DNA from 4 places in the Streptomyces sp. NBC_00873 genome. Region 2 is predicted to be linked to each of the others. Evidence: riboswitches for the same ligand, from Rfam matches in the RefSeq annotation. Region 2 holds a riboswitch; each other region holds the start of a gene.
The links. A riboswitch is a leader RNA that binds a small molecule or an ion and turns the genes downstream of it on or off. The one in region 2 is predicted to bind cobalamin.
Positions count from the first base shown of each region.

Region 1: it holds a riboswitch for cobalamin, as region 2 does, so the genes downstream of both, OH809_RS29770 (prenyltransferase/squalene oxidase repeat-containing protein) here and OH809_RS14775 (ribonucleoside-diphosphate reductase subunit alpha) in region 2, are expected to answer to the same signal.
Region 3: it holds a riboswitch for cobalamin, as region 2 does, so the genes downstream of both, OH809_RS32345 (cobalamin biosynthesis protein) here and OH809_RS14775 (ribonucleoside-diphosphate reductase subunit alpha) in region 2, are expected to answer to the same signal.
Region 4: it holds a riboswitch for cobalamin, as region 2 does, so the genes downstream of both, OH809_RS04430 (CbtB-domain containing protein) here and OH809_RS14775 (ribonucleoside-diphosphate reductase subunit alpha) in region 2, are expected to answer to the same signal.

Region 1 is NZ_CP108803.1:6,449,576-6,455,344, forward strand. Features, by position in the region: gene OH809_RS29760 (energy-coupling factor transporter transmembrane component T) at 1-793, opposite strand, end outside; gene OH809_RS29765 (SCO2322 family protein) at 790-1,431, opposite strand; gene OH809_RS29770 (prenyltransferase/squalene oxidase repeat-containing protein) at 1,473-2,741, opposite strand; cobalamin riboswitch at 2,849-2,983, opposite strand; gene OH809_RS29775 (MBL fold metallo-hydrolase) at 3,015-4,052, opposite strand; gene OH809_RS29780 (aldehyde dehydrogenase) at 4,399-5,769, shown strand, end outside.
Region 2 is NZ_CP108803.1:3,304,870-3,310,638, forward strand. Features, by position in the region: gene OH809_RS14760 (DUF3311 domain-containing protein) at 1-71, shown strand, start outside; gene mctP (monocarboxylate uptake permease MctP) at 68-1,723, shown strand; partial or broken gene OH809_RS14770 (GNAT family N-acetyltransferase) at 1,789-1,911, shown strand; cobalamin riboswitch at 1,951-2,089, shown strand; gene OH809_RS14775 (ribonucleoside-diphosphate reductase subunit alpha) at 2,233-4,629, shown strand; gene OH809_RS14780 (ribonucleotide-diphosphate reductase subunit beta) at 4,629-5,642, shown strand; gene OH809_RS14785 (hypothetical protein) at 5,698-5,769, opposite strand, start outside.
Region 3 is NZ_CP108803.1:7,010,296-7,016,064, forward strand. Features, by position in the region: gene OH809_RS32335 (putative cobaltochelatase) at 1-587, opposite strand, end outside; gene OH809_RS32340 (cobyric acid synthase) at 784-2,343, opposite strand; gene OH809_RS32345 (cobalamin biosynthesis protein) at 2,340-3,320, opposite strand; cobalamin riboswitch at 3,468-3,599, opposite strand; gene OH809_RS32350 (hypothetical protein) at 3,752-3,985, opposite strand; gene OH809_RS32355 (anion permease) at 3,998-5,347, opposite strand; gene OH809_RS32360 (class II aldolase/adducin family protein) at 5,630-5,769, shown strand, end outside.
Region 4 is NZ_CP108803.1:934,099-939,867, forward strand. Features, by position in the region: gene OH809_RS04410 (pirin family protein) at 1-219, opposite strand, end outside; gene OH809_RS04415 (tetratricopeptide repeat protein) at 385-741, shown strand; gene OH809_RS04420 (GNAT family N-acetyltransferase) at 1,171-1,734, shown strand; gene OH809_RS04425 (CbtA family protein) at 1,802-2,575, opposite strand; gene OH809_RS04430 (CbtB-domain containing protein) at 2,604-2,822, opposite strand; adenosylcobalamin (AdoCbl) riboswitch at 2,826-2,974, opposite strand; gene OH809_RS04435 (histidine phosphatase family protein) at 3,300-3,878, shown strand; gene OH809_RS04440 (Asp23/Gls24 family envelope stress response protein) at 4,243-4,737, shown strand; gene OH809_RS04445 (hypothetical protein) at 4,957-5,112, shown strand; gene OH809_RS04450 (dihydrolipoyl dehydrogenase family protein) at 5,269-5,769, opposite strand, start outside.

The sequences.
Region 1 (5,769 bases), 3.1 Mb from region 2:
TACCGGCGCAGACCCCCAGCAGACCGCCGAGGGTGAGGACGTTCGTGGTGTGCCGGACGGCGGGCGGGACCTGCGCTGTACGCCCGTACCCGCGCGCGTCCATCGACGCCGCCACCGCCACCGACCGCTCCAGCGCACCCTCCAGCACCGGTAGTCCGATCTGCAGAACGGCCCTGATGCCCCCGGTCGGTCGGCCCCGCAGCCGGCGTGCGGTGCGCAGGCGCACCACATCGGCGACCATGTTCGGCGCGAACGTCATCGCGACGACGACGGCGACCCCCGCCTCGTACAGCGCACCCGGCAGCGACTTCAGCAGCCGGGCCGGGTTGGCGAGCGAGTTCGCCGCGCCGATGCAGATCAGCAGCGTGGCCAGCTTCGCCCCGTCGTACAGCGCGAAGAGCAGCTGCTCGGCGGTGACCCGGCCGCCGATCCTGACGCCCTGCGCCCAGTCCGGCAGCGGGACTTCGGGAAGGGTGAGCACCAGGTGCGTACCGGGGATCGGCGAGCCGAGGAAGACGGAGAACAGCAGCCGCACGGCGACGACGAACAGCCCGATCTTGATGAACGCCCCGTACGAACGCGCCCACGGCGCGTCCGTCCGGCGCGCCGCCACGACATATCCGGCCACGCCCACCAGCAGCCCGAGCAGCAGCGGATTGCTGGTCCGGGACGCTGCGGTGGCCAGCCCGAGCGCCCACAGCCACCAGGCCCCGGCGGGCAGGGCGTTGCTGCGGGTCGCCGCGGGCGCCCGCAGTGCATGGCTGAGCCGGACCGCGCCGGGGGAGACGGTCATCCGCGCCGGCGGCGGGCCTGCAGGACGGCGGCGATGCCGAGCAACAGGACGGCACCGAGCCCGACGAGCACCCCGGTGGACGGACCGCTGCGCCCGTTCCCGGGGTGGGAGGACGAGGGGGAGGCGGACGCTGTGTGCCCGCTGCCGGAGACCTGCTCGCCGCAGCCCGATGCGGGGTAACCGGAGATCGCGCAGAGCAGGGCGTTACTGCTGTAGCGCAGCGGCTTGGCCACCGAGGCGAGCGCCTCGGCGGTGCTCGCCCCGGTGGCGACCTGCGCACAGGCGGTGCGCAGCGCGGGCGGCGTCTCCCCGGCCGGGGCGTCCGCAGGCGTGCCGGGGTCGATGACGAGCGCGACCCGCTTGGTGCCGTCCTTGGCGGGAGTGTCCGCGCAGACCGTCGCGAAGTCGGGGGCACGGCGCGGCTTCGCAGAGTCCTGGGAGTCCTCGCTCACGGAGAACCGGAAGCCCTGCACCGCCCCGTCGTCGGGCCGGACGAGCGAGGGGCCCTGGGTGGCGTAGGCCCAGCCGGACCCCTTGCCCTCCCAGAACGACCAGTAGCGGTAGCCGGCCGCATGAGCGGTGCCCGCTCCGAGCGCGGTCAGAGCGGCGCCGAGCACCAGCAGCAGCGCGACGGCCACCCTTCCGCCGAACGCGCTCCCCGCACGATTCCCCGCCCGGTTCACGGCTGCTGGGGCTTCCGGCGGCTGCTGATCAGGAAACCGATGCCCGCACCGGCGGCGAGACCGATACCGACCAGCCACCACACCCCGAGACCGGCGTCGTCGCTGGTGCCGTCCTCGGCCGAGAAGTCGTCCGGGGTCGCACTGGGCGTGATGACGGCGGCGGGCGCGGGACCGCTCGCGTTCAGCTCCCGGACCAGGTCGACGCCACCGAAATCGCGGGCGTCGGCGCCGGTCGCGTGCGCGGCCAGGACCAGCTGGGCATAGGCGGCGGGGCCGCTCTCCTCGGCCCAGCTCCTGGAGTTCTTCTGCAGCCAGCCGACCGCACCGGCCGCCTTGTTCTTGTGGCCCGCGGAGGCCAGGGCGACGACCGCGTCCGCGGTGTTGCCGAAGTCGGGCTGCGGGGTGGTGTCGTCGGCGCCCGGCATCGGCGGCAGGTTCAGATGGTCGCCGTTCTTCGCGAGGGCGCCCGCGAGGTAGAAGGCGCCGTTCCGGGCGGCCTGTTCCGGCTTGACGACGTCGCCCTTCCCGCAGGCCGGCGGCTGGCCCTCGACCGCGGCGTTGTCCCCGGCGGCCAGCCCCTTGCCCATCGAGCCGAGCACGGCGGCGGCGGTGGCGTCCGCGTTCGCGGCGAGCTTCCCGGCCTTGTCGGGCTGGTACGCGAACGCGCCGCCGTCCGAGCCGCCGCACGGGATCGCGAGCGCGAGCAGCGCGTCGTACGGGGTTTTGCCGCCCGGATTCGTCATGTCGCCGATCCGCTGGCCCTGCCGGGCCAGCGCGCCGATCACGATCGAGGTGGAGTTGGCGTCGCTGGGGGAGCCCGCGTTGTAGCCCCAGCCGCCGTCCTCGTTCTGGACGGACTTCAGCCAGCGGACGCCGTTGTTGACGATGTCGCCGTGCCCGCCGACCTCCGCCAGCGCCTGCACCGCGGCGGCGGTCGCATTGGTGTCCAGCATGGTCTTGGCGTCGCACGGCTTGGAGACATCGGCGCGGTACGAGGCGTAGGCGCCGCTCGCGCACTGCTGGGCGATCAGCCAGTCCACCGACTTCGTCGCGGGTACGACCCCCTCGACGCGCTGGGCGAGGAAGGCCAGCGACTGCCGCCAGACCCCGTCGTACGTCGGGTCCTTGGTGCCGTACAGCCCGGAGGGCAGCGCAACGGACGGGGTGGGGGAGGGGGACGGCGCCGCGACCGCGGCCGGGGCAGCGGCCGCACAGAGCACGGTGGCGGTGGCGGCGAGCGCTGCTGCGCTGCGGCGTACGGTCATGGCGGGCTGAGCCTCTCCTGGTGCGGAACCGGGCACAGGCACACTCAGGCACCAGGCTCCGGCCCCGTATTCCTCGACGGTGCCGGTCACCGGGGTTCCGGTGACGCGAGCCGGTCACGACCGCGGACAGGGCATTCCGACTCACCGCTGTGTCAGCGGCTCACGGTTGCGTGGTCAGTGCCGGATTCGCACCGGCTTCCCCCTGAACGGGCATGATGACGACTCGCACACTCTACCGGGACGTAGCCCGCTCGCCCCGGGCGGAGGGCTGTCTCACACAGCGACGTACGTCACCGGCCCGCTGCCCGGCACCGCCTCCGCGCGCCCCAGCTTCACCAGCCGGCGCACATGCGCCTCCGCCTCGGAGACGGCGATGTTCCGCGAGCCGTACGGGATCTGTTCCCAGGGCCGGTTCCACTCCATCCGCTCGGCCAGTTGCCACGGCGTCAACGGGGCGGCGAGCAGGGCGAGCAGTCCGGTCAGCCGCTCCTCGTGATGGTCGAGAAGTTCCCGTACGCGCCCCGCCGCGTCCGTGAACGCGTACTGGTGGGCGGGCAGCACCTCGGCGACCCCGAGCCGGCCGATGCGCTCCAGCGAGTCCAGGTAGTCGCCCAGGGGGTCGGTGACCGTCGCGTCGTCCGGGTCCTCGTACAGCCCGATGTGGGGGCTGATCCCGGGCAGCAGATGGTCGCCGGAGAAGAGACGGCCGCGGCCGGGCAGATCGGCCGGGTGGTCCTCCTCCAGGTGCAGGCAGACATGGCCGGGGGTGTGGCCCGGCGTCCAGATCGCCCGGAGCCGCCGGCCGGCGAGGTCGAGCAGCTCGCCGGGGACGATCTCGCGGTCCGGGAGGGCGGCGCGCAGTCCGGGGAGTGTGCGCATCCGGCCGCCCGTGCGGGCGGCGCGCAGTGGGGCGAGGTGCTCCTCCGGTGCGCCGACCGCGGCGAGCTTCGCCGCGAGGTAGCTCAACCAGGTGGCCGGTTCGGAGTCGCGGGTGCGGCGCACGATCGCGGTGTCCGCGGCGTGCATCGCGATCCACGCCCCCGATGCCTCGCGGACCTGTCCGGAGAGTCCGTGGTGGTCGGGATGGTGGTGGGTGATGACCACGCCGTGGATGCCGGCGATGTCCACACCGACGGCGGCGACTCCGGCGACCAGGGTGTCCCAGGCGTCGGGGTCGTCCCAGCCGGTGTCGACGAGGACCGGCCCGCGGTCGGTGTCGAGAACATGCACCAGGGTGTGGCCGAGCGGGTTGTCCGGGATCGGGACCTTGATGGACCACACGCCGCCGCCGTGCTCGGTCACCTGTGTCATGGGGCTTCCCCTCTCCCGTCCCGGCCGGCGGCTGCACTGCGCCACGCCCACTGTAACGAGAACTCGTTCCAGTAGTAGGCCAGGACGACTATCGGCTTCGGATCAACGGGTCAGCGAAGGACCACAGTTCCCCCGGTCGCTGCGGATCGAAGGGAAAGGCGTGGCGCGAGCCCCGCCGCGGAGCGATCGCCAGGGCGGGGCGCCGGTGCCTCTCGGATCTGCCGGTCTCGTGGGGACGTCCGATGCGTGGACTCCTGGAACTGGAACTGGTATCAGTTCTGACGCGGAGTCAGTTATGGAGTCAGGTGCGGAGTCGGTACGTGCCGGGTCGCGGGAGGCAGCAGCCATGACCGAGCTTGTGGAACACGGAAAACTGTTCATCGGCGGGGAGTTGGTCGATCCGCTCGGCCGGGACGTCATCGAGGTGATATCGCCCCACACCGAGCAGGTCATCGGCCGGGTGCCACACGCCTGCGAAGCGGATGTGGACCGGGCCGTCGCCGCCGCCCGCCGGGCCTTCGACGAAGGGCCCTGGCCGCGAGCGTCCCTGGACGAGCGGATCGAGGTGATCACGCGGATCAAGGACGCGTTCGCCGTGCGGTACGAGGAGATCGCCCGCGTCATCAGCTCCGAGAACGGAACCCCGTACAGCTCCAGTGTGATGGTGCAGGCGCTCGCCGCGATGATGGTCTGGGACGCGGCGATCGCCGTCGCCCGCACCTTCCCGTACGAGGAGCGCCGCGACGGCGTCCTCGGGCCGCTGCTGGTGCGCCGGGAGCCGGTCGGGGTGGTCGCGGCCGTCGTGCCGTGGAACGTCCCGCAGTTCACCGCCGCCGCCAAGCTCGCGCCCGCGCTCCTGGCAGGCTGCTCCGCCGTACTCAAGGTCTCGCCCGAATCGCCCCTGGACGCCTACATCCTGGCCGAGATCGCCGCCGGGGCCGGGCTCCCCGAAGGGGTGCTGTCGATCCTTCCGGCGGACCGTGAGGTGAGCGAGTACCTGGTCGGCCATCCGGGCGTCGACAAGGTGTCGTTCACCGGCTCGGTCGCGGCGGGCCGCCGGGTCATGGAGGTCGCCTCCCGGAACCTCACCCGTGTCACCCTGGAGCTCGGCGGCAAGTCCGCCGCTGTCATCCTTCCCGACGCCGATCTGGACACGGCCGTCGCGGGCATCGTCCCGTTCGCCTGGATGATCAATGGCCAGGCGTGCGTCGCCCAGACCCGCATCCTCGTCCCGCGCTCCCGCTACGACGAGACCGCCGAGGCGTTCGCCGCCGCAGCGGGTGCGCTGAAGGTCGGTGACCCGCTCGACCCCGCCACCGAACTCGGCCCCCTGGTCGCGCAGCGCCAGCAGCAGCGCTCCCTCGACTACATCCGGATCGGCCAGGAGGAAGGCGCCAAGATCCTTACGGGCGGCGGCCGTCCGGCGTCCCGGGAACGCGGCTGGTACGTCGAGCCGACCCTCTTCGGATCCGTCGACAATTCCATGCGCATCGCCCGCGAGGAGATCTTCGGACCGGTCATCTGCCTGCTGCCTTACGGCGACGAGGCGGAGGCGGTGAAGATCGCCAACGACTCCGAGTACGGGCTCAGCGGCAGCGTCTGGACCGCCGACACCGAGCGCGGCATCGACATCGCCCGCCGGGTGAGGACGGGCACGTACAGCGTGAACACCTTCAGTCTCGACATGCTCGGGCCGTTCGGCGGCTACAAGAACTCA
Region 2 (5,769 bases):
CGCTCACGATGGTCGCGTACAAGCTCTGGCAGCGTGACCAGCGCGCCCGCAAGGGGGGTGCGTCGGCATGAAGGACGGCGTGAACGGCGTCGCGCTCGGCGTCTTCATCTTCTTCTTCCTGGCCGTCACGGTCATCGGCTTCATGGCCGCGCGCTGGCGCAAGGCCGAGAACGAGGCCAGTCTCGACGAATGGGGCCTGGGCGGCAGGTCGTTCGGCACCTGGGTCACCTGGTTCCTCCTCGGCGGCGACCTGTACACCGCGTACACCTTCGTCGCCGTACCCGCCGCGATCTACGCAGCGGGAGCGGCCGGCTTCTTCGCAGTCCCGTACACCATCCTCGTGTACCCGCTGATCTTCACCTTCCTGCCGCGCCTGTGGTCGGTCTCGCACAAGCACGGGTACGTCACCACCTCGGACTTCGTCCGCGGCCGCTTCGGATCGAAGGGGCTGTCGCTGGCGGTCGCCGTCACCGGCATCCTCGCCACGATGCCGTACATCGCGCTCCAGCTCGTCGGCATCCAGGCGGTGCTGGACGTGATGGGCGTCGGCGGCGGCGAGAACACCAGCTGGTTCGTCAAGGACCTGCCGTTGCTGATCGCGTTCGCGGTGCTCGCCGCGTACACGTACTCCTCCGGGCTGCGCGCCCCCGCGCTGATCGCGTTCGTCAAGGACGGGCTGATCTACCTGGTCATCGCGGTGGCGATCATTTACATCCCGATCAAGCTGGGCGGCTTCGACGACATCTTCGCCAAGGCGGGCGACGCGTTCTCGCAGACCAACCCCGCAACCGGCAAACCGCGCGGCGCCCTCGCGCCGGCCGATCCCGGCCAATGGGGTTACGCGACCCTGGCCCTGGGGTCGGCGCTCGCCCTCTTCATGTACCCGCACTCGATCACGGCGACGCTCTCCAGCCGCAGCCGTGAGGTGATCCGGCGGAACACCACGATCCTGCCGCTGTACTCGCTGATGCTGGGCCTGCTGGCCTTGCTCGGCTTCATGGCGATCGCCGCCGGAGTCAAGGTGGAGAACGGACAGTTGGCGATCCCGCAGCTGTTCGAGAACATGTTCCCCGACTGGTTCGCCGGCGTGGCGTTCGCGGCGATCGGCATCGGCGCGCTGGTGCCCGCCGCGATCATGTCGATCGCCGCGGCCAACCTCTTCACCCGGAACATCTACAAGGACTTCCTGAAGCCCGACGCGACCCCGGCCCAGGAGACGAAGGTCTCCAAGCTGGTGTCGCTGCTGGTGAAGGTCGGTGCGCTCGTCTTCGTCCTCACCATGGACAAGACGGTCGCGATCAACTTCCAGCTGCTCGGCGGGATCTGGATCCTGCAGACGTTCCCGGCGCTGGTCGGCGGCCTGTTCACCCGGTGGTTCCACCGCTGGGCGCTGCTCGCGGGCTGGGCGGTCGGCATGGTGTACGGCACGCTCGCCGCGTACGGGGTGGCGAGCCCGACCCAGGCGCACTTCGGCGGCTCCTCGAAGGAGATCCCGGGGATCGGCGAGATCGGCTACATCGGTCTGACGGCGTTCGTGCTGAACGCCGTGGTGACGGTGGTGCTGACGTTCGTCCTGAACGCGGTGAAGGCCCCGGTGGGCATCGACGAGACCTCCCCGGCGGACTACACGGCGGACGCGGGCGACCCGGGTGTCCGGGTGGAACTCCCGTCGGCCAGGCCCGAGTCGAGCCCGTCACCAGACGCGAGCCCGTCCGCCGGCTAGGGCCCTTCGTCTGGATCAGGCCCGATCCGGAAGACAGGCCCTGGTTCCCTCGCCGGACGGGCTGCACCCAGCCGACCATGCTCGGCGCCCACCGGATCCACCATCGACTCGGCTTCGTACGCACGCCGGAACGCGACTCGGATCCCATCGCGGGCCTCGCGCTGCTCACGTACAGCCTGAGCTTCTGAACCGTTGTGACACAACATGTGGGGGCCGCCTCATCGGGCGGCCCCCACATGTATGCTCGTGCTCGCTGTCGCCGCAGGGAAATCCGGTGCGAATCCGGAACTGTCCCGCAACGGTGTGTTCGGTGCCCCTTTGTGCACCCTGAAAGTCCGAGGACCTGCCGACAGCGCGTCCGGCTCGACCGATCCGGACGCCCAGACGTCCGGGCCTCGCGGATGGGCCGGTGGACGCCGCACGCAGTGCTGCCCTCCTTCCTCGGGCATGCCTCCGCGCGGCCGCCCCGCTCCCCCGCCGGCCCCGAGCCGAGCGAGGGAGAGCACCACGTGACCATCGCGCCAGCCGATCCGGCTTCAGTCGCCGAGTCCGCGGGAACCACGAACGACGGACCCGGGACCGCACTGCTGCGGACCCTGACCGACCTCACTGCCGATCTGCCCGACACCGACCCCGGCCGCGTCGCCGCCGCCGCGCTGCGCGGCCGCAACGCCGCGTCGGACGAGGCGGAGTTGCGCGCGCTGGCCACCGAGGCCGCCGCGGGTCTGATCGCCGAGGACCCCGCGTACTCCCGGCTCGCCGCCCGCCTCCTGACCCGCGCCATCGCGGACGAGGCGGCCGGTCAGGGCGCGCTGTCGTTCTCCGCCTCGGTCGCCGTCGGCCACCGCGAGGGTCTGATCGCGGACCGTACGGCCGCGTTCGTGGCGCTCCACGCGGCCCGGCTCGACGCGCTGGTCGAGCAGTCCCTCGCCGACGGCGCCGACGACCGGTTCGGCTACTTCGGGCTGCGGACACTGCACAGCCGCTATCTGCTGCGCCACCCGCTCACCCGCCAGGTCATCGAGACGCCGCAGCACTTCATGCTGCGCGTCGCCGCCGGTCTCGCCGAGGACGAGTCGGCGCGCGCACTGGACGAGGTCGCCGCGCTGTACGGTCTGATGAGCCGCCTCGACTACCTCCCCTCCTCCCCCACACTCTTCAACTCCGGCACCCGTCACCCGCAGATGTCCTCCTGCTATCTGCTGGACTCGCCGCTGGACGAGCTCGACTCCATCTACGACCGCTACCACCAGGTGGCGCGGCTGTCCAAGCACGCGGGCGGCATCGGCCTCTCGTACTCCCGGATCCGCGCCCGCGGTTCGCTGATCCGCGGCACCAACGGGCACTCAAACGGCATCGTGCCGTTCCTGAAGACGCTCGACGCCTCGGTCGCCGCAGTGAACCAGGGCGGCCGCCGCAAGGGCGCCGCCGCCGTCTACCTGGAGACGTGGCACGCGGACATCGAGGAATTCCTGGAGCTGCGCGACAACACGGGCGAGGACCAGCGGCGTACGCACAACCTCAACCTGGCGCACTGGATCCCGGACGAGTTCATGCGCCGGGTCGACGCGGACGGCGACTGGTCGCTGTTCTCCCCCGCCGACGTGCCGGAACTGGTCGACCTGTGGGGCGACGAGTTCGACGCCGCGTACCGGGCAGCCGAGGCCAAGGGCCTGGCCCGCAAGTCGATGCCCGCGCGTGAGCTGTACGGCCGGATGATGCGGACGCTCGCGCAGACCGGTCAGGGCTGGATGACGTTCAAGGACGCCTCCAACCGGACGGCCAACCAGACCGCCGAGCCGGGTCGCGTCGTCCACTCGTCGAACCTGTGCACCGAGATCCTCGAAGTCACCGACGACGGCGAGACCGCCGTCTGCAACCTCGGTTCGGTCAACCTCGGTTCGTTCGTGGCCGACGGCGACATCGACTGGGAGCGGCTGGACTCCACAGTCCGTACCGCCGTGACGTTCCTCGACCGGGTCGTCGACATCAACTTCTACCCGACCGAGCAGGCCGGCCGCTCCAACGCCCGCTGGCGTCCGGTGGGGCTGGGCGCGATGGGGCTCCAGGACGTCTTCTTCCGGCTGCGGCTGCCGTTCGACTCCCCCGAGGCCCGCGCGCTCTCCACGAAGATCTCCGAGCGGATCATGCTCGCCGCGTACGAGGCGTCCTGCGACCTCGCCGAGCGGTCCGGTCCGCTGCCCGCCTGGTCCGAGACGCGCGCCGCCCGCGGCGTGCTGCACCCCGACCACTACGACACCGAGCTGAGCTGGCCGGAGCGCTGGGACGCGCTGCGTGCCCGGATCGCGAAGACCGGCATGCGCAACTCACTGCTGCTCGCCATCGCTCCGACCGCCACGATCGCCTCGATCGCCGGGGTGTACGAGTGCATCGAGCCGCAGGTCTCCAACCTCTTCAAGCGCGAAACGCTCAGCGGTGAGTTCCTCCAGGTCAACGCCTATCTGGTGAACGAGCTGAAGCAACTGGGCGTGTGGGACGCGCGGACCCGCGAGGCACTGCGCGAGGCGAGCGGCTCGGTGCAGGGCTTCGCCTGGATCCCGGAGGACGTACGGGCGCTGTACCGCACGGCATGGGAGATCCCGCAGCGCGGTCTGATCGACATGGCGGCGGCGCGTACGCCGTTCCTGGACCAGAGCCAGTCGCTGAACCTGTTCCTGGAGACGCCGACGATCGGCAAGCTCTCCTCGATGTACGCGTACGCCTGGAAGCAGGGGCTGAAGACGACGTACTACCTGCGCTCGCGCCCGGCCACCCGGATCGCCCGCGCGGCGTCCGGCCGGGCCGCGGCCGACGCTTCCCTTCCCGTGCAGCAGGCTTCGGCTCCCGACGCGGACGCGATCGCCTGTTCCCTCGAAAACCCCGAGTCCTGCGAGGCCTGTCAGTAATGAGCTCGACCGACAAGAATCTGCTCGACCCGGGCTTCGAACTGACCCTGCGGCCCATGCGCTACCCGGACTTCTACGAGCGCTACCGTGACGCGATCAAGAACACCTGGACGGTCGAGGAGGTCGACCTCCACTCCGACGTCGCCGATCTCGCCAAGCTGACACCCGCCGAGCAGCACATGATCGGCAGGCTCGTCGCGTTCTTCGCGACCGGTGACTCGATCGTCTCCAACAACCTCGTGCTGACGCTGTACAAGCACATCAACTCCCCGGAAGCGCGGCTGTACCTGTCGCGTCAGCTCTTCGAGGAGGCCGTGCACGTCCAGTTCTATCTGACGTTGCTGGACACGTATCTGCCGAACCCGGAGGACCGTGCGGCGGCGTTCGACGCGGTCGAGGAGATCCCCTCGATCCGCGAGAAGGCGCAGTTCTGCTTCAAGTGGATGGATTCGGTCGAGAAGATCGAACGGCTGGAGACGAAGGCCGACCGCCGCCGCTTCCTGCTGAACCTGATCTGCTTTGCGGCGTGCATCGAGGGGCTGTTCTTCTACGGCGCGTTCGCGTACGTGTACTGGTTCCGCTCGCGCGGTCTGCTGCACGGTCTCGCCACGGGGACGAACTGGGTCTTCCGGGACGAAACTTGCCACATGAGCTTCGCCTTCGAGGTGGTCGACACGGTCCGCAAGGAGGAGCCCGACCTCTTCGACGAGGAGCTGGAGAAGGACATCTCCGCGATGCTCGAGGAAGCGGTCGCAGCTGAGCTCCAGTTCGGCCGCGACCTCTGCGGTGACGGCCTGCCTGGAATGAATACCGACTCCATGCGGCAGTACTTGGAGTGCGTGGCCGACGATCGCCTCCGTCGGCTCGGTCTCGCTCCGGTCTATGGATCGTCGAACCCCTTCTCGTTCATGGAGTTGCAGGGTGTCCAGGAGTTGACGAACTTCTTTGAGCGCCGTCCATCGGCGTACCAGGTGGCCGTCGAGGGCAAGGTCGACTTCGACGAGGACTTCTGATCGCACCATCTGGTGGGCTGTCCTTCGCAATGTCTCGGAGGACAGCCCGCCGGGATCAGTCGTCGCCCCGGAGTACCACTTCGATGAACGCGGGATCGAAGGGTGCGTTCCGGGGGCGCCCCTTGGG
Region 3 (5,769 bases), 3.7 Mb from region 2:
CCGAACCGGTCGAGCAACTGCGGCCGCAGCTCGCCCTCTTCGGGGTTCATCGTTCCGACGAGCAGGAACCGCGCGGCATGCCGTACGGAGACGCCTTCGCGTTCCACGTACGAGGCACCCATGGCAGCCGCGTCCAGCAGCAGATCCACCAGGTGGTCATGGAGGAGGTTGACCTCGTCGACGTACAGGATTCCGCGATGCGCATCGGCGAGGAGCCCCGGCTCGAACGCCTTGACCCCCTCGGCGAGCGCCCGCTCGATGTCGAGCGCCCCGACGAGCCGGTCCTCGGAGGCGCCCACCGGCAGTTCCACGGTCCGCGCCGCCCGCGACACGCCGCCCCCGGCCTCGTGGGGCCCATCGGGACACGCCGGGTCGGGCGACACCGGGTCACACGAGAACCGGCACCCGGAGACGACATCGACCTCGGGCATGAGCGCGGCGAGCGCCCGCACGGCGGTGGACTTGGCGGTCCCCTTCTCCCCACGCACGAGCACACCACCGACAGCGGGCGATACGGCGTTCAGCAACAATCCGAGCCGCAGATCGTCCTGCCCGACGATGGCAGTAAACGGATACGGGGTACTCACAAAGCCTCCTTGACGACGTCATCCATCCAAGAACCGGTGACCCGTTCCGGCCCGCCACTCAGCCCGTCCGGCCCGCTGGCCGGCGCTTCCGGGCGACTGCTCAGCCCGTCCGGCGCCTGAGGACCGGGGCCCGGGGCGGAGACCCGGTCACGGGAAGGCGCGGGCCGGGGAACGGAGCCCGCCGCAGGCGTCCCCCTCACGCCAACCCCCCAGCCACCCCGGCCCCACGGCCCCCACGGGCCGCCGGCACCTCCGGCGCCCCAGGGCCCACAAAGGGCAGTCCCTCCGGCACCCCTGCCTCGATCAACCGCATCAACGCCCCCGTATCCGCGTGCTCCTCGATCAGATCCCCCAGCCGATCCAGCTGCTCCTCCCGCAACGCCCCGAAACTCGTGTCGGGTGCGGCCACGAACCGCCGTCCTGCCGCCCGCGCCACCTCCCCCAGGAACCGCCGCCGGAACGCATCGCTCTCCAGCGACCCGTGCCAGTGCGTCCCCCACACCGCGCCGACCCGGCACCCGTCCAGGAACGGCTCGCCGCCCCGCACATCGGCGACCCCGTGGTGGATCTCGTACCCCTCCACCGGCTCCCCGAGCGCCGTACCGGCCGGCCGGGCGAGGGTCTTCTCGTGGTCGAACCGGATCCGTACCGGCAGCAGTCCGAGCCCGTCGACCCGCCCTGCCCGCGACTCCACCTCGTCCTCGATCTGCTCCGCGAGCACCTGGAACCCGCCGCAGATGCCGAGCACCGGACGCCCCTGCGCCGCCCGTCGCAGCAGCGCGTCGGCCAGCCCCCGTTCCCGCAGCCAGGCCAGCGCCTTCACCGTCCCGCGCGTGCCCGGCACGATCACCAGATCCGCGTCGGCCAGCTCCTCCGCCCGGTCCACGAACCGCACCACGACACCCGGTTCGGCGGCCAGCGCGTCCACATCGGTGAAGTTCGACATCAGCGGTACGGCGCACACCGCGACCCGCAGCACGTCCTCGCCGTGCGGCGGTGCGACGACCGACTCGCGTACGGCCCCGCGGAGCGAGACCCGCAGCCCGTCCTCCTCGTCGATGCCCAGACCGTGGGCGAACGGCAGCACTCCGTACGTCCGCCGCCCGGTCAGTCCGTGCAGCATGTCGAGACCCGGCTCCAGGAGCGACACGTCGCCGCGGAACTTGTTGACCAGATAGCCGGCGATCAGCGCCTGGTCCTCGGCGCCGAGCAGCGCCGTCGTGCCGAAGAACGAGGCGAAGACGCCACCGCGGTCGATGTCGCCGACGACGACGACGGGGAACCGCGCGGCCCGCGCGATCCCCATGTTCACGATGTCGGTGCGCCGCAGATTGATCTCGGCCGGGCTGCCCGCCCCCTCGCAGATCACGGCGTCATAGGTGCCCCGAAGCTCCTCCAGACAGTCCACGACCGTACCGAGCAGGGATTCCTGCCGCCCTCCGTGGTAACCGCGCGCGCTCATCTCGCCCACCGGCCTGCCCATCAGGACGACCTGACTGGACCGGTCGCTGCCGGGCTTGAGCAGCACCGGGTTCATCAGCGCGGTCGGTTCCACCCGGGCGGCCTGCGCCTGCATCGCCTGCGCGCGTCCGATCTCCGCGCCCTCGCGGGTGACGAACGAGTTCAGCGACATGTTCTGCGCCTTGAACGGCGCGACCTTCACGCCCTGGCGCACCAGCCACCGGCAGATGCCTGCCGTGACGACGCTCTTGCCCGCGTCCGACGTGGTTCCGGCGACCAGCAGTCCGCCGCTCATTTCCCGCTCCGTCCTGCGGCCGGACGCCGCCCCGAGGGTGACCACCGTCCCGCGATCAGCCGGCCCGCCGCGCACACGCCGAGGGCCAGCACCCCCACCCGGCGCGACAGCCGCACCGCGCGCTCGATGTCCCCGGTCTCCACCGCACGGCCGGTCGCGCCGTTCAGCACCGGCCGGTGCTCGACACGCCCGCCGTACGCGAGGGTCCCGCCGAGCCGTACGCCGAGCGCCCCCGCGAACGAGGCCTCCACCGGACCCGCGTTGGGGCTCGGATGCCTGCCCGCGTCCGCCCGCCAGGCCCGCAATGCTCGCCGTGGCTGCCCCCCGGCGACCATGGCGAGCGCGGCGGTGAGCCGGGCGCCGGGCCAGCCCGCGACGTCGTCCAGGCGGGCCGAGGCCCAGCCGTAGCGCAGATGGCGGGGCGACTTGTGCCCGACCATCGCGTCGAGGGTGTTGACGGCGCGGAAGGCGACGAGTCCGGGCACGCCGCCCAGCGCGCCCCACACGAGGGCACCGACCACCGCGTCCGAGGTGTTCTCGGCCACGGACTCCACCACGGCGCGCGCGATCTGCGGCCCGTCGAGGGAGTGCGGGTCGCGCCCGCACAGATGGGGGAGCCGCTCCCGGGCCAGCTCGATGTCACCGGCGGCGAGCGCGCCACCGATGGCGCGCGCCTCGCGACCCAGCGAGGTGCCGCCGACGACGGACCAGGTGGCGGCCGCGGTCAGGGCGACGGAGGCGGCGGGATGACGGCGTACGGCACGGGCGGCCAGCGCGGCTCCACCCGCAGCGCCTCCGGCGCAGACCAGGGTGTGCAGGGCGCCCCACCCGCGGTGGTCGCGCCACAGACGCCGTTCGACGCCCGCCGCGGCCCGCCCGAAGGCGGCGACCGGATGCCCCCGGCGGGGATCACCGAGCAGCAGATCGCCGATCAGGCCGGCGGCGGCGCCGTACGCGAAGATGCGGTCGGCTCGCACGGCTCAGCCGGCCGCGCTGCCTCGAAGGACCTCGGTACAGCCGGCTCCTGGTGAGAGCGGCACAGAAACGGCGGACGCACGGCAGCCGGGCATGGCGATATGTCCTCACTCAGGGTCCGCGCCCTGGTTCGACGTGACCGGCGGCGAGAGTCTCCTGGCTCCCGGATCCGCAGTTCCCCCGGCCTTCCAGCCCGCATGCGCGGGCCGTGACTTCCGGTGTGGGGGACTGCTCCCCGGTGACAGTGGCGGGACCGCGCCGGATTCGCACCGGCTTCCTCTGCTGTCGCCGTAAATGGCTCCGGCAGTCCACCACGCTCCGCGAACGCCCGTCAACCTGGCGTTGACCTGCGGCGGTGCAGTGTGCGCAGACGCACATCGGGCCGGACACACGCGAGGTGTGTCCGGCCCGATGAGGGAGTGCGGGAAGGGGCTCAGGCGACGATCAGATAGATCCCGTACGCGACCGCGGCCGCGCAGAGCCCGAAGCAGAGGTACGCGCCCGCGCGGGCGAGCACCAGGGAGCCTCCGGTGGAGCCGTCCTGTGCGGCCGGTTCCGGCTGCTTGGAGAGGCCGACGATGCCCAGGGTGAAGAGGCCCACCAGTGCGACGGTGACGACGAGCGAGACGCCGAAAACGGAGCCGAGAGCTGCCCAGTCGATGTTCATGGTGATCTGTCCTTACACCGTGGCGGGCCGCGCCGGATCGGCGGCGACGGTTCCGGGCTGGGCCGGGATGGTGGTCTTGAGGTCCGTGGTCGTGGCCACTGCCGTGGCGACCGCGGCCGCCCCGGCGGGCGGCGGCGGGGTGACGGCCGCGATGGCCACTGCCGTGGCGACCGCGGCCGCCCCGGCGGGCGGCGGCGGGGTGACGGCCGCGATGGCGGTGGTGATGACACCCGCCGGTTCGGCGTCCTCGCCGGTGGGCGCGACATCGTCGTGCCCGACCGGCTTGCGCCGGGACAGCAGCCAGATCGCGCCGGAGCCCGCGACGAGCAGGACGGCGACGACGGCGACACCCCAGGTGCCCTGCTTGGTGAGGAACTCCGCGCCCGCGCCGACCAGACCCGCGGCCGGCAGGGTCAGACCCCAGGCGACGAACATCCGGGTCGCGGTGGACCAGCGGACCACGCCGCCCCGGCGGCCGAGCCCCGCACCCATCACGGCGCCGGAGCAGGACTGGGTGGTGGAGAGGGAGAAGCCGAGGTGCGAGGAGGCCAGGATGACCGTGGCCGCGCTGGTCTGGGCGGCGAAGCCCTGCGGCGGCTTGAGCTCGGTGAGGCCGCTGCCCATGGTGCGGATGATGCGCCAGCCGCCCAGGTAGGTGCCGAGCGCGATGGCCAGACCGGCGGAGACGATCACCCAGACCGGCGGGTTCGAGCCGGGGGACAGGACGCCACCGGTGACCAGGGCCAGGGTGATGACGCCCATGGTCTTCTGCGCGTCGTTGGTGCCGTGGGCGAGCGAGACCAGTCCGGCCGAAGCGATCTGGCCGGCCCGGTAGCCCTTGGCGGTGGCCTTCTCCTGGGCGTCGTCACGGATCCCGCCGCCGATCCGGTAGGTCAGCCTGGTCGCCAGCAGTGCGGCGAGACCGGCGACGACCGGGGCGGCGACCGCGGGAAGCAGCACCTTGGTGACGACGGTGCCGCCGTCGACCGAGGACCAGCCCGCCGACATCACCGCGGCGCCGATCAGGCCGCCGAAGAGTGCGTGGGACGAACTGGACGGCAGGCCGACCAGCCAGGTCAGCAGATTCCACAGAATGGCGCCGACGAGGGCCGCGAAGATGACTTCTGTCCGCAGCCCGTCCTCGTTGATGATCCCGCCGGAGATCGTTTTGGCGACCTCCACCGACAGGAACGCGCCGACGAGGTTGAGAGCGGCGGACATGGCCACCGCTGTCTTGGGTTTGAGGGCACCGGTCGAGATGGTGGTCGCCATCGCGTTCGCGGTGTCGTGGAAACCGTTCGTGAAATCGAACACTAGAGCTGTCACGATCACAATCGCGAGGAGCAGCGTGATGTGTTCCATTTACCCAGGCAATCGTTCGACGTCATTGGCACGTGGAACGTAGGCAACCTGGGTGAACGGAAGATGAACTGAGCGGGGCTCTGTGGTGACTCCAAACGGAGTTGAGTCATTCTCTTTGTCGGGCCACCGACAGTCGATGCGGGACGCAGCGCCTGCTGTGGCCGGATTTCGCCCCTCCCGCCCCGCTTCACGCCCCGCGATCCGAGGCCCGGAAACCTCCGAAAAGAGACGTGGGTCACCCGAGGTCTCCTGCCGCGTCGGCCCCGCTGACAGGATTCCCCCATGATCGATCACCACGAGGACGCACACAACGGGCACAACGGGCGCGATGCGAACGACGCACGCGACGCGATCGAGCAGGCCTGGAACGGTGTCGTCGCCACCGCCCGCAGGACCGCGACGGAGGGCCTGGTCGTCGGCAC
Region 4 (5,769 bases), 2.4 Mb from region 2:
CATCCCGGGTTCGTCGGCGATGTCGTCGGGGCCGTAGTGATCGACGAAGGCCCAGGCTCCGACCATCCGGCGGCCGAGGTTGGGCAGCAGCCTGCGAACCTCGGTGGACTCACCGAGCTGGACGTGACGCGGGGCGAGGAGTTCACGCACCGGCTCGGCGACGACAAAGCCCCGGCCGCCGCAGACGGAGAGTGCGGCCTGGCGATCGAGATTGCTCATGGCGCTCAACCTATTCCTGTGCAGGCGCGGGCGGTCGGTACCCACGCGAAAAGTTTGATGGAATGTTCAACCATAATGAGGTGTTGTGCAGGCTGAAAGCGGGCCGCGCGAACGACTGGATGCATGGCCCGACGGATCTCCCAAGGCCGCGACCGAGGAGGGCAAGTGAACGACACCTATTACGAGTTCGGCACGGCAGCCGATCGCTGGGACCGCGCCCGGATGTTCTTCGAAGCCAAGGAGTACCTGACCGCGGCCCGGATCCTGGGCGGACTGGTCGAGGAAGCGCCGGAGCAGGTCGCGCCGCGGCTGCTGCTGGCCCGCGCTTACTACCACTCGGCGCGGCTCGGCAAGGCCGAGACGGAGCTGCGGGCGGTGCTGCAGCGCGACCCGGTGGAGCACTATGCGCGGCTGATGCTCGGCCGCACCCTGGAGCGGCAGGGCCGGCAGGAGGAGGCTACGCCTCATCTGCGGATGGCGGCGGCGATGTCCGGAGACTTCGGGGAGGACGTGAGCAGCTGAGACGGCGGGCTTCGAGACGGACACTGTCCGACGGGGAAGCCCCGCCCTCCTTCCCGGCCGCTGTGGGTGCAAGGCTGTGGGCCCGGTCAGCGTACGCATGCCGACCGGGCCCACAGCTGCGGCAGGACCGTGCCCACGTGCGTCGGCCTGGGAGGTGCCGCCTGCGTCGGCCGCGGCCGCGGCCGCGGTACGTCGCCCCGCGGTGGGCGTCGTCGAGAAGGGCGCACCGACACGGCGGCCATGTCCCGCTCATGAATGGGTTCGCTGTACGCCTGCGGGTAGGCGAGGCGGACCCTGCGCTCCGCACGGATCGGACCGGCTCACTCCACGTATCAGCGTTACCCAGCCCCGCTACCCACTCCTTCAGGCAGCAAAAAATCCGATAATTCCGGTGCACCGAAGCTCGCCGTCGTGATAGTCCGTCGAGTCATGGGAGATCTTGTGACACCTCGACTCGTACTCCACCCGTTGAGTCCCGCCGAGGCGGAGAACATAGTGGCCCGCCGTCCGGGGCCGGGTGCCCTATGGGCACCGGAGTACCCGACCGACGGCGACGCGGCCGGGGCCGGGCATTTCTTGGAGCACTGCGCCGACACCGGCAACCCCCAGCCGTTCGGCGCCTACGAGATCCGCCTCCGCCAGGACGGACACGCCATAGGCGGAGTGGGCTTTCACGGCGCTCCGAACCCGGAGGGGCAGGTGACGATCGGCTACGGCCTGACCCCTGCGGCGCGCGGCAAGGGGTACGCCTCCGAGGCGCTGCGGGCGCTGCTGGAGTTCGCCCGCGACGAGGGCATCGCCGCCGTGAACGGCGATGCCGACCTCGACAACATCGCGTCCCAGCACGTCATGGTGGCGGCAGGCATGCGCTTCGTCAGGGCGGACGACCGGGTGAAGCACTTCCTGATCGACTGGTCGGAGGCGTCGGAGGCGTCGGACACAACGGATGCGACGTACGTGGCTGAAGCGACCGACGCGACGGACGCCGCATAAGACGCAGAACCCGCCGGGATGCCCCGGCGGGTTCTGCCGTCATACGGCCGACGAGTCGGCCGGCGCCTCAGCTCGCAGCGGCTGCGGCGTGGGACGTGGTACCGCCCCCGGCCGTCACCGGGCCGGTCTTCGGCACCAGCAGCCGCTCGGTCAGATAGCCGAAGACCAGACCGAAAGTGGTCCACAGCGCGGCCTGAACGGCGAGGGTGGCGAGGCGGAACTCCCACAGCAGACTGGCCGGGAAGTCCTTGCCGACCTCATTGAACGAGGGCAGGAAGGCGTAGGCCAGCCCGATGACGAGCACATAGGCCGCGGACGCGGCAATGGACGCGTTCCAGTTGCCCAGACGGGGAGCCAGCCGCTTGCCGAAGATGACGGCAGCGACGGCCAACAGCACGCTGAGGGCGACCATCAGGAAGAACAGGGCGGTGCGTTGGCCGATCGTGTCGGGATTTCCGACAGCCGGCGGATTGGCCGGGTATTTGAGGAACGGCACGACATACACGGTCAGCAGGGCGCCGAACGCGATCAATGCGGCCGTGGCCCTCGGGCCGAACCTGCCGATGCGGCCGAGGGCGTAGCAGAAGACCAGCGCAGCGATGCCGCCGATCGCCACACCGAAGACCAGGACACCGGTGGCAAGACCCGCGGTGGACTGCATGGTGCGGCTGACGAGTTCCTCGCCGCCGCCGTGGTCGTGGCTGTGAGCCTCTTCGAGCGCGATCGCCGCGTCCACCCGGGATTCACCGAGGAAGTAGGCGACGGCAAGAGCGAGCGCGCCCGCGGCAAGTCCGGCCAGCATGCCGCGGACGAGCAGCGCTCTGACAGATATGGAGTTCATGAGCGGTTCCCCTGAGGTGCGCAGCGTGTCAGTGGCAGGGGAAACCGAGCAGGTGGCGACCGTCGTGAACCCACTCGTGGACACCTTCGCCGGAGATGACAGCGGTGGCACCCTGCTCGGCGCCGACGAAGTACAGGAGGACGAGCATGAAGATGCCGAAGAAGACCGCCCACGGGGCAATGGCCTTCAGCGAGATGGGGGTGATGGCGGGTGTGGCGACGGTTGCGGGGGCAGCAGTCTGTGCCATGGCAGAACCTCCTGAGGGAACACGCGTCCCGATCGTGGTGCCTGAGACGACAGTGCCGGGTCTGACTTCCCGCAGGGGTACGGGTTCACAGTGGCGCGACCGTGCCGGATTCTCACCGGACTTCCGTCACACCGTCGTCATGTTCGTCGCGACCATACCGCCTGCGGGCACGCGCCGCCATGGCGCCATCTGGAGGGCCGGGGGCCCGGATGCCATGGTGTGCTTGGACCGACCGGCAATTGGGGGGTGGGTGAAGGAGCGGGGCTGGGGTGCGTGCATCGCAAGGCCGAGGATTGAGCCATGGCGAATGGGGCCTCCCCTGCTCGAGCGAAGCCGAGAGCTCGGGGAACATGGTGATCGACGACAACACCGCGAGGTGCGTGCCCCAGCCCCGCGACGCCGCCCCCCAATTGCCGGCCGGTCTTACCCGAAAGGCCACAGTTCAGGGAGTTGACACCGGTGTTGACGGCACAAGTGATGTTGATCTCACCGGCGCTCAATGCGGCGCTGCGTGAAGCCCGTTTCGACGGCGACGCCCCGCTCGACGCGTCCGGTGTCCGGCGGGCGCGTGCGGCCGCTGCCGCGGTGCCTGCCGCCGATCGCCGGGTGCGCGGAGCGGACGAGCGGTGCGCCGGGACCGCCGAGGCGCTGGGGCTGCTGTCCGAGACCGAACCAGCCCTGTGCGGCTGGGACTTGGGGCGCTGGAGCGGGCAGCGACTGGCGGAGGTGAGCGAGGCCGAGCCGGAGGCGGTCTCGGTCTGGCTGTCCGGCCCTTCGGCGGCACCGCACGGCGGTGAGTCGCTGCTGGACCTGTGTGCGCGGGTAGGTGGCTGGCTTGACTCGTTGCATCGGGACGGCGCCGGGGACGGCCGCGTGATCGCCGTGGTCGAACCCGCGGTGGTGCGCGCCGCGATCGTGCATGCGCTGGGCCTTCCGCCGCAGGCTTTCTGGCGGTTGGACGTCGCCCCGTTGACACTGACAGAGCTCAGCGGCCGGTCCGGCCGCTGGAACCTGCGCTGTGGGCAGTCCCTGAGCACCGGAACCGACGCCCCGTAACCCGGCGTCGGCCTCCACCGCCGGACCGGCCCGCCCCGCCGGTGACGTCAGGTGACAGCATCCCCGACGACCGGTCGGTCTGCACCTTCCCTCCATGCCGGCACCGTTCGGCCTGCCCCACGACAGGGAGTGGGCTCCCTACCGCGGGGAGGCAGTTAAGGCGAGCGCCCGCGGCCGGACCCCCGCAACGCCGCCATTTACGCGACACCGGGACCAGGGAGGACGAGAAGGGGGCAGCCTACCCACGGCGGCGCCCGCCCGTGGGTCCGCCCACGTACCCCTACCGCTCGAGCAATGTCGACAAATGGTACGTAGACTGGCCAAGGCTTTCGAATCCACCTTCTCTCCGGAAGGGCGACCGACCATGACCGATCAAACGCAGGTGAATCGGCCCGATACCGCCCGCCCGCAATCCGAGGCCACGCACGGAGCAGGACCGCATGGCGGAAACCGCCGAACGGAACCTGGGTCGCGGGGCCGAACCACGATCGCCGACGGCGTGGTGGCGAAGATCGCCGGGCTGGCCGCCCGGGGCGTGCCCGGAGTCCAGGGCATGGGAGGGGGATTCGCCCGCGGTATGGGGGCCGTGCGGGAGAGGGTGCCCGGAGCGGGAAGTCAGTCCGTCACCAGCGGTGTCAAGGTCGAGGTCGGCGAGGTCCAGACGGCGGTCGACCTGTCGATCATCGTCGAATACGGATACTCGATCGTCGAGCTCACGGGCGACGTCCGGACCGAGGTGATCGCCGCCATCGAGCGGATGACCGGTCTGGAGGTCGTGGAGGTCAACATCTTGGTGAGCGACGTGAAGCTTCCCGACGAGGAAGAGGAACAGCAGGTGCCGGAGAGGCGGGTCGCGTAGCGGTTCGCCGGACCGGATCGCGCCTGGTCGAGGTCCACCGGCCGTGACGTCGGCCTGAAACCCCGGCTGTCTCACGAGGTCCGCCGAGCTGTCCGGGACCCCAGCCCGCCACCGCCCTGCGGTCCTGGACGGCAGTACGAGCAACAGCAGTCGTCTGCCACGCGGAGATACGCCGTCCGGCGCATACTCGAAGGTGGCCTTGAAGGATTGGGGGACGCAATGATCGTCCTCGGAGTCATTCTGCTCGTGATCGGCATGGTGGCCGGGATTTCCATCTTGTGGACCATCGGCGTCGCCCTCGTGCTGATCGGTGCGGTCCTCTGGATTCTCGGTGCTGTCGGCCGCGGGCTCGGTGGGCGGCGCCACTACTGGTGAGAACCGGAAAACGCATCGCCCCGTGAGCTCACCGGCACGTCGAAGACGTAGTTGCAGCGTGCGCCTGCGCGGGACGACGCACCCTGGCGACGGGTCCCGCCCTCCCTCCGAGGGACGGCGGGACCCGTCGCCGACGCAACGGCTCGCCAGCCGTACTCAGCCGCGGTACGCCTCCAGCAGGCGCAGCCACACCTCGCTGATCGTCGGATAGGCGGGGACCGCGTGCCAGAGCCGGTCGATGGGGACCTCACCCGCAACGGCGACCGTCGCCGAGTGCAGCAGCTCGCCGATGCCGGGGCCGACGAAGGTGACGCCGAGTAGGATCTCGCGGTCGAGGTCGACGATCATGCGGGCGCGGCCCCGGTAGCCGTCCGCGTACAGTCCGGAGCCGGCGACGGCGGCGAGGTCGTGGTCGACGGCGCGGACCCGGTGCCCGGCGCGCTCGGCCGCGGCGAGGGTGAGCCCGACGGATGCGGCCTCCGGGTCGGTGAAGACGACCTGGGGGACGGCCGCGTGGTCGGCGGTGGCGGCGTGTGCTCCCCAGCGGCCGGTCGCCGGCGGCGTGTCGCCCTGCGCCCGGGCGGCGATCGCGGCACCCGCGATGCGGGCCTGGTACTTGCCCTGGTGGGTGAGGAGTGCCCGGTGATTGACGTCGCC